2 regions of the Bacillus paralicheniformis genome follow, and region 2 is predicted to be linked to the other one. Evidence: predicted binding sites of a transcription regulator. Region 2 holds the regulator's gene; the other holds the start of a gene.
What was found. Region 2 encodes LexA, which represses DNA repair genes until DNA is damaged. Its sites were predicted from a motif close to CGAACATATGTTCG; they were not measured.
Positions count from the first base shown of each region.

Region 1: ruvA (Holliday junction branch migration protein RuvA) is a predicted target of LexA. The motif match lies at 3,253-3,266, and genes of this name have one in related genera.

Region 1 is NZ_CP023665.1:2,979,459-2,986,335, forward strand. It holds gene tgt (tRNA guanosine(34) transglycosylase Tgt) at 1-277, opposite strand, end outside; gene queA (tRNA preQ1(34) S-adenosylmethionine ribosyltransferase-isomerase QueA) at 306-1,334, opposite strand; gene CP943_RS15180 (DUF2905 domain-containing protein) at 1,375-1,575, opposite strand; gene ruvB (Holliday junction branch migration DNA helicase RuvB) at 1,568-2,572, opposite strand; gene ruvA (Holliday junction branch migration protein RuvA) at 2,582-3,187, opposite strand; gene CP943_RS15195 (intercompartmental signaling factor BofC) at 3,311-3,832, opposite strand; gene CP943_RS15200 (protein kinase family protein) at 4,064-4,711, shown strand; gene CP943_RS22845 (hypothetical protein) at 4,782-4,904, shown strand; gene CP943_RS15205 (small acid-soluble spore protein H) at 4,985-5,164, opposite strand; gene CP943_RS15210 (DinB family protein) at 5,273-5,737, opposite strand; gene CP943_RS15215 (poly-gamma-glutamate hydrolase family protein) at 5,797-6,507, opposite strand.
Region 2 is NZ_CP023665.1:2,022,421-2,029,297, forward strand. It holds gene CP943_RS10435 (flavin reductase family protein) at 1-329, shown strand, start outside; gene wrbA (NAD(P)H:quinone oxidoreductase) at 531-1,145, shown strand; gene CP943_RS22440 (hypothetical protein) at 1,456-1,596, shown strand; gene CP943_RS10445 (prohibitin family protein) at 1,589-2,422, shown strand; gene CP943_RS10450 (hypothetical protein) at 2,511-3,272, shown strand; gene CP943_RS10455 (thymidylate synthase) at 3,332-4,171, shown strand; gene CP943_RS10460 (NucA/NucB deoxyribonuclease domain-containing protein) at 4,465-4,893, shown strand; gene lexA (transcriptional repressor LexA) at 5,092-5,715, opposite strand; gene yneA (cell division suppressor protein YneA) at 5,867-6,178, shown strand; gene CP943_RS10480 (YneB family resolvase-like protein) at 6,197-6,844, shown strand.

The DNA.
Region 1 (6,877 bases), 960 kb from region 2:
TGGCGCGGTCCCAATTCATAAACTGATGAAGGCCCCCCGCCTCTTTGACGATGTCATGGCCCGGTCTCAGCCAAAGGTGGTACGTATTGCTTAAAATAATGCCTGCACCCATTTCTTTCAGCTCTTCCGGCGCCATCGTTTTAACGGTGGCGAGCGTTCCTACGGGCATAAACACCGGCGTTTCAAATGAGCCGTGCGGGGTGTGCACTCTCCCCAGCCTTGCTCCTGTTTGTTTACATGCTTTTATGAACTCATAGCGTATCGGTTGCTGCGACAAATTATGAGCCCTCCAATCTTTTTGAATTTTATTTGATCAACATGGCATCTCCGAAGCTGAAGAAGCGGTATTCGTGTTCCACTGCGGCGCGGTAGGCAGAAAGCACATGCTCTCTGCCTGCGAGCGCGCTGACAAGCATAATGAGGGACGATTTCGGAAGATGAAAATTGGTAATCATCCCGTCAATCGCCCGGAATGTGTAGCCTGGATAAATAAAAATCGATGTCCAGCCTCTCGCTTCCCGGAAGCGGCCGTCATGTTCGGAAGCGATGGTCTCAAGCGTCCTCGTCGATGTCGTGCCGACGGAAATGATTTTTCCGCCTTCCTGTCTGACGCGGTTTAACAATGCTGCCGTTTCTTCCGACATTTCATAAAACTCGGCATGCATATCGTGTTCCTCTACATTTTCCGCACTGACAGGCCGGAATGTCCCGAGCCCGACGTGAAGGGTAATAAACGCAATATGCACGCCTTTTTTCCTGAGCGCATCCAGAATCTCTTCCGTAAAATGCAGCCCGGCCGTCGGCGCAGCCGCCGATCCTTGTTTCTTTGAGTAAACCGTCTGATAGCGCTCTCTGTCATCGAGCTGTTCTTTAATATAAGGAGGCAGAGGCATTTCGCCGAGCGATTCGAGCACCTCGTAAAAAATTCCTTCATAGCGGAATTCAATTTTTCTTCCGCCGTGCTCGAGCTCTTCTGTGCAGACCGCCGTTAGACGGCCGTCTCCAAACGAAAGAACGGTTCCGCGCTTGACCCGCTTTGCGGGCTTGACAAGCGTTTCCCATACGTCCCCTTCCTCCTGTTTTAACAGAAGAACTTCAACCTTTGCGCCCGTCTCTTCCTTGACTCCGTACAAGCGGGCCGGTAGCACCCTCGTATCATTCAACACGATGCAATCGCCCGCGTTCAGAAAATCAATCACGTGCTTAAACGTGCTGTGAGTGATTTCTCCTGTTTTTTTATCCAGCACCATCAGCCTGGACGCATCCCGCTCTTTTAAAGGAACCTGTGCGATAAGGCGTTCAGGCAAGTCAAAATCGAATAATTCTACTTTCATCTTTTTTCACCTTACTCTATCTATAGACTTGAATGTCGCGTCATTTCATTCGTCCGAAAAACGAAAACACCACGGACAGAATGATGCTGATGACAATGCATGTAACAACCGGAAAGAAAAATGTCACGTTTCCCTTTTTTACAAAAATATCGCCGGGGAGCCTGCCGATGACTTGCATGAATAAACCGATGCCAAAAATGACGGCGCCCAGCACCATTAAAATCTTTGGAAATTCAGTCACGGTTCGGAACCTCCATTTTAAAGTGGCTGTATACATCAGGGGTTACGATGCGCCCCCGCGGCGTTCTTTGAATAAAACCGATTTGAAGAAGATACGGCTCATACACATCCTCGATCGTGTGAGACTCCTCACCGATGGTAGCCGAAATCGTATCGATGCCGACTGGACCGCCGCCAAATTTTTCGATCATGCCCATTAAAAGCTTGCGGTCGATATGATCAAGCCCGAGTTTATCAACCTGGAGGCGTTCAAGCGCATCCACCGCCACTTCCTCCGTGATGGAGCTGTTTCCAAGCACCTGGGCAAAATCTCTGACCCTCCTCAAAAGCCTGTTGGCAATCCGCGGCGTCCCTCTTGACCGTCTCGCGATTTCGAGAGCCGAGAGCGAATCGATGTCAACCTCAAACAGCTCCGCCGTTCTGATCACGATGTCTGAAAGCTCGTCACGCGTGTAATACTCAAGCCTTGACAGAACGCCGAACCTGTCCCTGAGAGGCGCGGTTAAAAGCCCGACCCTTGTGGTCGCGCCGACAAGGGTAAAAGGAGGAAGATCGAGCCTCACAGAACGCGCCGACGGCCCTTTGCCGATCACGATATCAAGGCAGAAATCTTCCATCGCAGGATACAGCACCTCTTCGATCGAACGGTGCAGACGGTGGATCTCGTCAATAAATAAAACGTCACCTGGCTCCAGAGCCGTTAATATCGCCGCCAAATCGCCGGGGCGCTCGATCGCCGGACCTGACGTCGTTCTGAGATTGACTCCCATTTCGTTGGCGATGATCGCAGCGAGCGTCGTTTTTCCCAATCCCGGCGGCCCGTACAACAAGACATGGTCAAGCGTTTCTTCCCGCATTTTCGCAGCTTCAATGAATACCTTGAGGTTGTCTTTCACTTTTTCCTGGCCGATATACTGAGCCAGTCTTTGCGGACGCAGACTTTGCTCGATCGCTGATTCATGGTTGTCTAGTTCACTTGATACAAGCCGCTCATCCATGATATCACCTTACTTTAACAATTTTTGCAATGCTTTTTTAACGTATTGATCCGTCGAAAGCGCCTCTTCCTTTTTCAAATGAGGCTGGACTTTTTTAATTTCCCGGTCGGAATAGCCGAGCGCTCTTAATGCTTCAAGCGCCTCCTCAAGAGCCGTTTCCGCTTCATGAATTTGCTCCCGCTCTTCATGGTTAAACAGATCGGCCGCGATTTCAGGAACGGCGTCCGCAAGCTTCCCTTTCAGATCAAGGATGATCTGCCTTGCCGTTTTTTTGCCTACGCCGGGGAACTTGACGAGAAACGCTTCATCCTCATTCTCGATCGCTTCAATCACCGCTCCCGGATCGCCGGAAGCGAGGATCGCAAGCGCTCCTTTCGGGCCGATTCCCGTAACATTCAGCATTTTCGTAAACAGCATTTTTTCTTCCCTTGTCGAAAAGCCGTACAGCGCATTCGTATCTTCTCTTACATAATGGTATGTATAGATTGTTTCGTTGCTGTTTTTCTTATAAATAAACGGATTTGGCGTAAAGATCTGATAGCCGATCCCGCCGTTTTCAATGACAATATATTGGGGCGATACATAATCAATCGTCCCTTTTACGAATTCGATCAACGTTCATTCACCTCTTTGACTGCTCTTCATTGTAACACAAAACAGGCAAAGCTAGAATGAAAAAGTTAACATATGTTCGCTAAAAATGGCTTCTGTCTGCAGCTGAAAAAAGACATAACAGCGTCATGTCTTCATATCTTTTACATGATGTTGGCTTCCGGATGATTTTACGGCTTCAATGACATGTTCAAATTCCTTTTTCGTGCGGTATGGGATCCCTTTGCGCAAATCATCCGCCATCCGGCTTTCCAGGCGCTTTATATCAATCTGAAAAAACGATTGAATCGGCTCTGATAATATGCCCGGGCGGCCGTGAAAAGTCGAAATCACGCCGTCTTCCGTCACTCCGATATAACCGTTTGTTTTGCTGAGGGGAGAAATATCGTCCACCTGTTTGCGAAACAGAATAAACCCCTTTTTCTGATCGATGAGCTGCCACCCTTTATAAGCAGCTTTAAAGTCTTCCAGTGTTCGAGCGGCCTCTACTTTATTTTCGATTCCAACGTCCCCGTCCAGATAAACCTTTTCAAGCTGGATTTGAACTTTAGCCGGCTTTTCCGCCAGGGCCTCCAGGTGAAAGCTGAGCGCGGCCAGCAGACTTCCAATAAGCAATAAACCGATTTTGAACTTGCTTTGGCTGTTCATCAATATCACCTTCTTTTTTGCCTTAACGATCATATCCATAGTTTGACCAACGCTTTTAAAAATTAATCTAAAAAAGCAATTAGATGACAACCGGTTTACGAATGTTACATTTTTAAACCAATATGAAGAACTCAAAAGCATTTAAGGTGCAAAACCCCTCGTTCTCATGTATAAACAACATTATAGAGAGTTTTTCGTTTGACCAGCCCTTAAAAAGAAGGTGAGTTCGGCGTGAAAAAGGCGCAAACCTATGCAGAGGCCGTAAAGTATAATACGAAAAAAAAGTTCAATAAACTTATCCAAAAACCCGATGACTTAGAGTTGATCGGGAAAGGCAGGAGCGCATACGTTTTTAAGCTGACTGAAGAGGGCAGGGAAATGGCTCTTAAAGTCTTTTTTCCCGAATTTAAGAACATTGCCGCAAGGGAAGCGGAGATTTACAAAAAGCTTTCTGATTCGAATTATTATCCTGATATATATGAAACAGGGCCATCATATATTTTAATGGAGTATATTAAAGGATACACTTTTTATGAGTGTTTAAACAAAGGCATTCCGATCGATGATGACATGATCTGCGAGGTCGACCGCGCATTGAACGATGCGAAGCGGAAAGGGTTGAATCCATCCGATATCCACCTCAGAAACCTGATACTGACGCCGGCTGGGACAATCAAAGTCATCGATGTGGCCAGGTTTTTGCAGACGAAAGAATGCAGACAGTGGGATGACTTAAAAACAGCCTATCAAACCATTTATAAAAAAAGCCGTTTCCCGCAAAGGCTTCCTAAGCTGTGGATGGAATTGATCGCTTATCTTTATAAAAAAAACTGGCTTCAGAAACAATGGGCCGACAGAAAAAACAAATTTCACCCGTAATTTGAAACTTAAAGAAGGCGCGTCCGTATATGAAATAACCCCATTAAAGTCAGGAAGGGAGAAACAGCTGTTGAAGAAAAAGAAGAAACAAAATGATAATAAATGGGATTATCTTTATCTCGTTGATTTGCTTGAGCCGTTGTTTTATGTGCTGAGGCTGGCAGTAAGAGGACTTGCAAAAATCATAAATTAAACACTCGGGCTTTCGGGTGTTTTTTTGATGGCCGAGTGATAAGACAAATACAAAACCCCTTCATTTGAAGGGGTTGCTTTTTAATGCTCTTTCAAATTTGCGAGCGGTACTTCCTGCTCGTTCTCCGGCTGGCCGAGCGGAAAAATTCTTGCGGTTTCATTTTGTTCGTTGACATGCTGAATATAAATCGGCCTGCCGTTATAAGTAACATCAACCATGTCGGGTGATTCGACGATTTCCTGGGCACGATGCGTATTCATGCTGACACCCTCCTTTTGCTTTTACTCATAATGTGTACACCCGGCTGCTTTCGTATTCCTTTTGAGCCGGTTTTCTTTCAAGGAGGGGTGATCTTCAGGCTCCCGTAATCAATGAATTTTTACGTACAAAGGCAGATCCGTGTGTCCCATTTCACGCACATAAACAAACAGATTGCCTTTGTGATGAATTTCGTGTCCGATCGCTAGCTGCAGCAGCTGTTCGCCGGCTACTTTCCGTCCGAAGACGCCGGTCAAATCGACCTCACGATCCAATTCTTCATCCGTAAAAGATTCAAGCAGCTTTTTTGTTTTTTCTGTATACGTTTTGGCGAGCTCGCTCAGGCTTGACCCTGTTTCTTCCGGCTTCTTTTTAAAAGACTCTCCGTTTCCTTCTTTTGCCGCCGAAGCAAAGGCATAGAAAGATTGCAGCATATGCGTGACAAGTTCCTTCGCTGGCATCGACGTTTCAGTCGGTTTGTAATCGAGATGTTTTTCATCAATCTTTTGAATTAGTTCTTCTGTCACCAGGCGGTGGGACATAAATTCCTGAACGATGCGGTCTTTTCGTTCCATTTTTTATTCCTCCTTCGTGTTTTAGCAGTTCATACACAGAATAACACGAGTTTCCATTTTCAGCATCTGTCCTGCAGCACCCTTCGGACCGCCTTGACATATTTGCGGAATGTTCTCGTTTTTGTTTCCTCCCTCTCTTTATAGGAAAAGTCTTCGAAAAACTCTTTCCTTTGAGCCGTGCTGATTTCAAGCTGCACGCTCATTCCTGACTGGCTTTCATTATTGATGTTTTCCTCGGCAGTTCCGGCAAATTTCCCGTCCACTTTGACCAATTCTGCGGAAAAGTCAGACTTTTTCAGAGATTTGACGATGGCTTTTGCCAGCTTTCTGTCCGTTCCTCCCACAAGCGTGTGCGGGCGGTCGCCGGAATAGCCGTGGAATGCGATGGTATAGCGGTGTTCTTTTATTTTCTGCAATGCCAGAGGCTCGTCAAAGTTTGTGCTTGTAATATGAAGATCCGAGTTGTTCTCATCCTTTTTTCCTTCGAATAAATAAGTTGAATAATCATCTTTGAAAGCTCTGACAAGCTCGCTTACTCCGCCTTCTATTCTTCCTCCATGAGGCGAAAAAATTAAACAGTCGCTTCCCGCTTTTTCGTGGTACTCAATGTCATAACCGCTTTTTTCGTGTTCCTGCAATTCCTTGAAATTCATGTATCTGTCCCCGGCCTGGATCTGAAAGTTCTCCCGGGTTGTTTTTTCGAACCACCTGTATGCGCCATTTATCATCACTGCTGCGATCACCAAGTAGATGAGTACTTTTTTCTTCATTGATTATTCCCCTTTTACACTACCTTTCGATTTCTAAGCATGTCCTCCAAGCCTCATTGTATATTTGGCTTTTTTGTGACACAGTTATTTTACGCTTTAGACATGACGCGTTCAATTATGAATAAGTTTGATAAAAAATAAAAATTTAAATAAAATGATGCTTTTTCATTAGTTTAAAAGATCGATAAATTTTAAGAAAAAAATCTCATAAGAATAGGCGTCTCTTGTTGCACGACTTTCCCTACAGCCTATCCCGCTTGAGAATAAGGCATTCTATCAGAAACGGGGTATACGGTTTGATAAAAGTAACATCTGCGGGGTGCTGATGTTATATTTTCTTTTCATCCCCGTTCTGTTATCCTATTACCGA
Region 2 (6,877 bases):
TGAATTTAACGGCCGCCAGCCTACCACCAAGTCAAAGTGAAGTTCAGTTAGCGGAGTTAACCCCCGTTGAAAGTATGAAAGTCTCGGTGCCGGGCGTGATAGAAGCAAAAGTGCGTATGGAATGTGTTCTGGAGTATTCATTAGAGTTGGGAGATAAGCACTCTGACGGATGCGATTTTATGATAGGCAGAGTCGTTCAATATCATATCGAAAGCGGCATCTATGAAAATGGAAAAATCGATCCAAGAGGCCTCGGCGCCATCAGTCGTTTAGCCGGGCATGATTACGCAAAGATTGGCGAAATCTTCACCAGAAAAAGACCGAAGTAATATAACCATCCATAATATCTCGAAATTGAGATTTATTAAATTGAAATGTTTTAAGTTTATTCTAGCAAGGAATAATAATGGCAGCGAAACACTTCAAGGGGGTGGTTCTTAAAAGGTTTGCCGAAAAGAAAACAAAAAAGCAGGTGTGAAAACATGGGATTTTTAGACAAACTATTTAGAAAATCAAAGGAGCTGGATCATATGTCAAATGTAAAATTAGCTGTAGTTTTTTATAGTATGGGCGGAACAAACTATCAATTAGCCAAATGGGCTGCAGAAGGTGCAGAAGAAGCAGGTGCTGAAGTCAGAGTTTTAAAAGTACAAGAATTGGCTCCGCAATCAGCCATTGAGGGAAATGAAGTGTGGAAATCCACTGTTGATGCAACAAAGGACATTCCAGTCGTATCCTCAGAAGATATAGAGTGGGCAGATGCTATTATATTCAGTACACCAACACGCTTTGGCAATATGGCATCCCAAATGAAACAGTTTCTTGATACACAAGGCGGACTTTGGGCAAACGGAAAGACAGTAAATAAGGTTGTAAGCGCAATGTCCTCCGCTCAAAATCCACATGGTGGTCAAGAAGCAACAATCTTGTCCTTATATACTTCAATGATGCACTGGGGAGCTATTATTGCTTCTCCGGGATACACTGATCCTGTCCTCTTCGGGGCTGGCGGAAATCCATATGGAACGAGTGTTACAGTCGATCAAAACGGGAAGATGATTGAAGACGTGGAAGCTGCAGTGAAACATCAAGCTAAACGCACAGTGACTGTAGCTGAATGGGTTAAAAAGGGCAATCAACAATAATTGAAATTTAATATTTTTAAAAGAGCCAATCATTTGGCTCTTTTTTTAGTATGTGCCCAGCTGATAGTTGGTTCGGCATGCCGCTTCGTCTTCATTTGACTGCGAACACGCCATGATATACGCGGCATAAAGAGTAAGTTATCCGACATATCCTTTAACGATGCCATTGATTTCGCAATTGCAATGATAAAATTTTTTCTATTACATTTTAAAAAAATGAAACTTTAAGTTCATATGAACGTAAACATAAGTGAAATGATTTTATTTAGTCATACGATCAATCAACAAATGCAAAAGGGGTGAAACAAAAGTGAAAGTCATGATTGGTTCGATCATATTGCTATCCATTATAGGGTTTGGCGTATGGCTTATGTTAAGCCCGCTTTTTAAAAAAGTCGGAAGCGGGGCGAGCAAAATAAAGAAAACGCTGGAGGATGACAAAGATGAATGAAAAACAACCAAAGAAGAATAAAAACAAAACGCTGCTCGGCGGAATCATTGTCGCTGTTGCTTTAATTATCGGAGGATTCACAGCTTCCTTGTTCATCGAGAAAATTCCGAACGGATATGTCGGCGTCGTTTATTCTCCGAATGGCGGGGTGAAATCGGAAACGCTTGATCAAGGCTGGCATTTAGTCGGACTGTTTGACAAAGTCACAAGATATCCGGTGCGGATGCAGACTGTAAACAATCAGGATATTCAAGTGGCTACTTCTGACGGCAAAAACATCTCAATGGACATCGCCTACAACTATGTCGTTCAGCCTGATAAAGTCGTAGAATTGTTTAATAAATTCGGAGCGGTCGATATTGAATCAATCGAAAACAGCTACTTGAAAACAAGGCTGTGGGACGCTGCAAGAAAGTCGATTTCCAAATACTCCGTCATTGATACATACGGACAAAAATCATCTGATGCCGCCGCAGAAATCCAAAAAACATTTGCAGATGATATGAAGGGGCTCGGCTTTGTCATTGACGATTTAACACTCGGTGTGCCAAAGCCTGATAAAGCGACCCAGGAAGCGATTGACGCGCGCGTGAAGTCTTCGCAGGAACTGGAAAGAACGCAGACAGAGCTGAAGATCGCCGAAGCGGAAGCGAAAAAGAAAAAGATCGAAGCTCAAGGTATTGCCGAGTATAATGAAATTATTAAAAAATCGATGTCAGATGAAATGATCAAGTATCAATGGATCCAAAAATGGGACGGAAAAATGCCTAAAGCGACAGGATCGAATTCCCTGATCCAGATTCCGACTGATGAGAAAGGAAAATAAAACGAAAAAATCCCTTGCTAAGGGATTTTTTTCGTCTCGGTCGCCCGTATATAATAGTGTTAACAATCGCTTCTGGACAGGGGGGAAGATGATGTTTGCTCCGGATGCCATTCTCCGTACGTGGAGAAGATTCGACGCTTTTCCGATGGAAACGCTGACAAAGGCATGGTTTTATCATCAGGGAGGGGATCAGAAACAGCGGAACGTCTCAATGATGAAGGAACACCACCAAGAGTACGGCATTGCCGGCAATTGCTTTGACCTTTCGATTTGGCTGCTGGACGAGTTTACAAAAGACGGAGTGGAAGCTTTTCCGATCGGCCGTTCGTTCAAAACAGAACGCGCGCATGCCGCAGTCATCGCGCTTGATGAAAGAGGACGGCGCTTTTTATGTGATCTGGGAGATCAATGGCTGCAGCCGATTCTGATCGACTGCGAATGTGAAGATTATACCAGTGAAAAGCTGGACGGTTTTTTCCCGGCAGCACAAATTCAAGTCAAGCCGACAACCGGCGGAGTTAAGGTCCTTTACCATCGGCCGAACGGAAAGGTGTCAACTCAAGTCTACTCTACAGAGCCTGTTGACATGTCCGTTTTTTGGGAGGCAGCTGAATGCTCGCAAGCGGCATTGAAGCCTGCGCCATTACTGGAATGCAGAATTCCGTTTCAACATGAAATCGCGCATTGGGAATTCAGCGGCTGGGACATATATCTTAGCACGAGCAAAGGATTATACAGAGAAGCGAAGCCGGACACAATTGAAGGCTGGACTGAGAAAATCCATGATGTCACCGGATACGATAAAAATGTTATCAAGAAAGCGTTGGAGATTTATCAAACCCGCGTATGATCTTAAATCTTGAAAAAAACTCATTTTATACATATCATGTGGAAAGAGGAGAGGATAAGATGAGCCATTATGACCAGCAATACAATGCAATCATTCAAAAAATTATTGAATCAGGGATCTCCGATGAAGAATATCAGGTCCGGACGAAGTGGGATTCAGACGGAACGCCGGCTCATACGCTGAGCATCATGAGCGAAAAAATGCGGTTTGACAATTCGGAAGTGCCGATTTTGACGACGAAGAAGGTGGCGTGGAAAACGGCCATCAAAGAGCTGCTTTGGATCTGGCAGCTGAAATCCAATGATGTTCAAGTTTTGAACGATATGGGGGTTCATATTTGGGATCAATGGCGGCTTGAAGACGGCACAATCGGAGCAGCCTACGGCTATCAATTAGCGAAGAAAAACAGAACGGTTAACGGGCAGAAAGCCGATCAAGTGGATTATTTGCTCCATCAGTTAAAGCATAATCCGTCTTCACGCAGGCATTTGACCATGCTGTGGAATCCCGATGACTTGGACGGCATGGCCTTGACGCCCTGCGTCTATGAGACGCAATGGTATGTGAAAGAAGGAAAGCTCTCTTTGGAAGTAAGAGCGAGAAGCAATGACATGGCGCTTGGCAACCCGTTCAATGTGTTCCAATATAACGTCTTGCAGCGCATGATCGCCCAAGTCCTCGGTTATGAGCTGGGCGAATACATCTTCAATATCGGCGACTGTCACATCTATACCCGTCACATCGATAATTTAAACATTCAGATGAAACGCGAGCAATATGAAGCGCCGAAGCTGTGGATCAACCCGGACATCAAAAACTTTTATGACTTTACAATCGATGATTTTAAATTAATTGACTATAAGCACGGCGACAAGCTGACATTTGAAGTTGCCGTATAAACAGGCGGATTTTCCGCCTGTTTTTTTGTTGTGTGAATGAATCATTTTTAAAAAATACAACGATGAAAAAATTTGCATATCCGGCTGCCGCATGTTTCCTGACGGCAGCCGTGTATACGTTTAGAGCGGACGCAAAAAGCACATGCAGTTTTTCACGGGTATGCCCCGAGCATTTAACTTACGTTTATTTACACATTCTAAACGTCTTTTTCACAAAGAGCCCGAAAAGCAAAAACAATTCTCTCTTAATCTGTTAGTGACACCAGCATATACAAGAGGAGGTTGTTTTTGTCATGATCAAAAAATGGGCGGTTCATCTGCTGTTTTCCGCATTGGTGCTGCTTGGGCTTTCGGGAGGGGCTGCATATTCTCCTCAGCATGCCGAAGGCGCTGCAAGGTATGATGACGTATTGTATTTTCCGGCATCGCGCTATCCTGAAACAGGTGCTCATATAAGCGATGCGATCAAAGCGGGCCATTCAGATGTCTGCACAATTGAAAGATCTGGAGCGGATAAGCGCCGTCAGGAATCATTAAAGGGGATTCCGACTAAGCCGGGCTTTGACCGTGACGAATGGCCGATGGCCATGTGTGAAGAAGGGGGAAAAGGAGCGTCGGTCAGATATGTCAGCTCATCGGATAACCGCGGAGCCGGCTCCTGGGTCGGGAACAGGCTGAGCGATTACGCTGACGGGACGAGAATTTTGTTTATCGTTCGATAAAAGGGAGACAACGATAAATGTTTCCTCAAGGAAACATTTTTGTTGACAGGAAAACTTGTTTGGGGGATAATGGTAATGTAAGCATATGATCAATCCCTCTGTTTCAGGCTCGCATCCTTCATTTCCGTATGGATGTGAGCCTGTTTTTTCGTGCGAAAAAAAACCGCCGACCGGCGGTTTTGCTGATGAGTCCGTTTTTTAATGAACCGTGCGGAATACGCCAATGACTTTTCCGAGAATCGTCACATTCTGGAGGATGATCGGTTCCATCGTCGGGTTTTCCGGCTGAAGGCGGATATGGGTTTCTTCCTTGAAAAACCGCTTAACAGTCGCTTCGTCGTCTTCGGTCATCGCAACGACGATATCTCCGTTGTTTGCGGTATTCTGCTGTTTGACTATCACATAATCCTGATCAAGAATTCCGGCATCGATCATGCTTTCGCCCATGATCTCCAGCATAAAGACATGCTCATCCGGCGGCGCCAGGCGGTCTGGAAGCGGAAAGTATTCCTCAATGTTTTCGACTGCGGTAATCGGCGTACCGGCCGTCACCTTTCCGATGACCGGGACATTGACAACCTGGTTTTTTGGAATGTGAATTTCTTCCTCTGTATCGAGAATTTCGATCGCTCTCGGCTTCGTCGGATCCCTTCTGATCAATCCCTTCGTTTCAAGCCTTGCCAAGTGGCCGTGTACCGTTGAACTTGACGCCAGGCCGACCGCTTCTCCGATCTCCCTGACGGAAGGCGGATAGCCTTTGCGTTTCACTTCTTCTTTAATGAAACGCAAAATATCAAGTTGTCTTTTTGATAGCTTCGTCATTTTTTGCACCTCAAAACGTCGATTTTAGCTAGATTATAGCATGTTTTTCCTTTGAGTACAAACATAGGTTCGAAAAAAACGATTGACAGAAACATTTGTTCGTATGTATACTGAAATCATAAAACCGAACAAACATTCTGGGGTGATGGATATGAAAAGAGAATCATTGATTTTTGTCAGTCTGTTTACTGCTGTGATCAGCTGCTGTATTCTGTTTGTGTCTTTTGCCGGTAAAATCGAAGAAAGAAAGCAATATGTTAAAATAGAAGTGCAGGAAGGCGATACATTGTGGGAGCTGGCCGACCGGATCAAAGGCGGAAAACCCGCTGACAAACAAAAATTCATCGAATGGGTCGCCGATAAAAACAATCTGCCGACCTCCGTTATTAAACCGGGCGATGTTTTGGTCCTGCCGGTAGCCAAACAGCACTCCGATCAATATCAGCTTGCAGTTGTAGAATAAATGATTGAGGGGATTTCCATGAATGCGATTATTTACACCAGGGTAAGCACTGCGAAGGAGCAGCAGGAAACCTCATTAAAACGGCAGGCTGAAGAGCTCCAGTCGCTTGCCGCCGAGCACGGGATGAACGTCGTGAACGTCATTTCCGAACAGGCGAGCGGATATGAGATGGACCGCGACGGCGTCTTCGATCTGCTCGAGGAAATCAAAACATCAGACATTGACGCAGTTTTAATACAGGATGATACGCGACTTGGAAGAGGGAATGCCAAAATTGCCCTTCTTCACTGTTTATATAAAGAAGGCGTTCAAATCTACACGCTGGCTCACCGGGGAAAACTTGAGCTTTCCGAAGCGGATTCGATGGTTTTGGAGATTGTCGGCATTGTCGAAGAATACCAGCGGAAAATACATAACCTGAAAATTAAGCGGGGAATGAAGAAGGCGGTCGAAAACGGCTACCGCCCGGAGAGGAATCTGAAACACCGCAATGAAGGCGGCGGGAGAGAGCGGATCGAAGCGCCTCTTTCAGAAATCGTCAGGCTCAGGGAGAACAAGCTGACGTTTGCGGAGATTGCAGCCGTGTTGAGAGGGTTCGGATACAGCATTTCAAAAGCAACCGTTCACCGCCGCTACCAGGAGTATAAGGACGGCCTTGCAGACTAATCTGTTGTCAAACGAAAGCGGATTTAGTAGTAT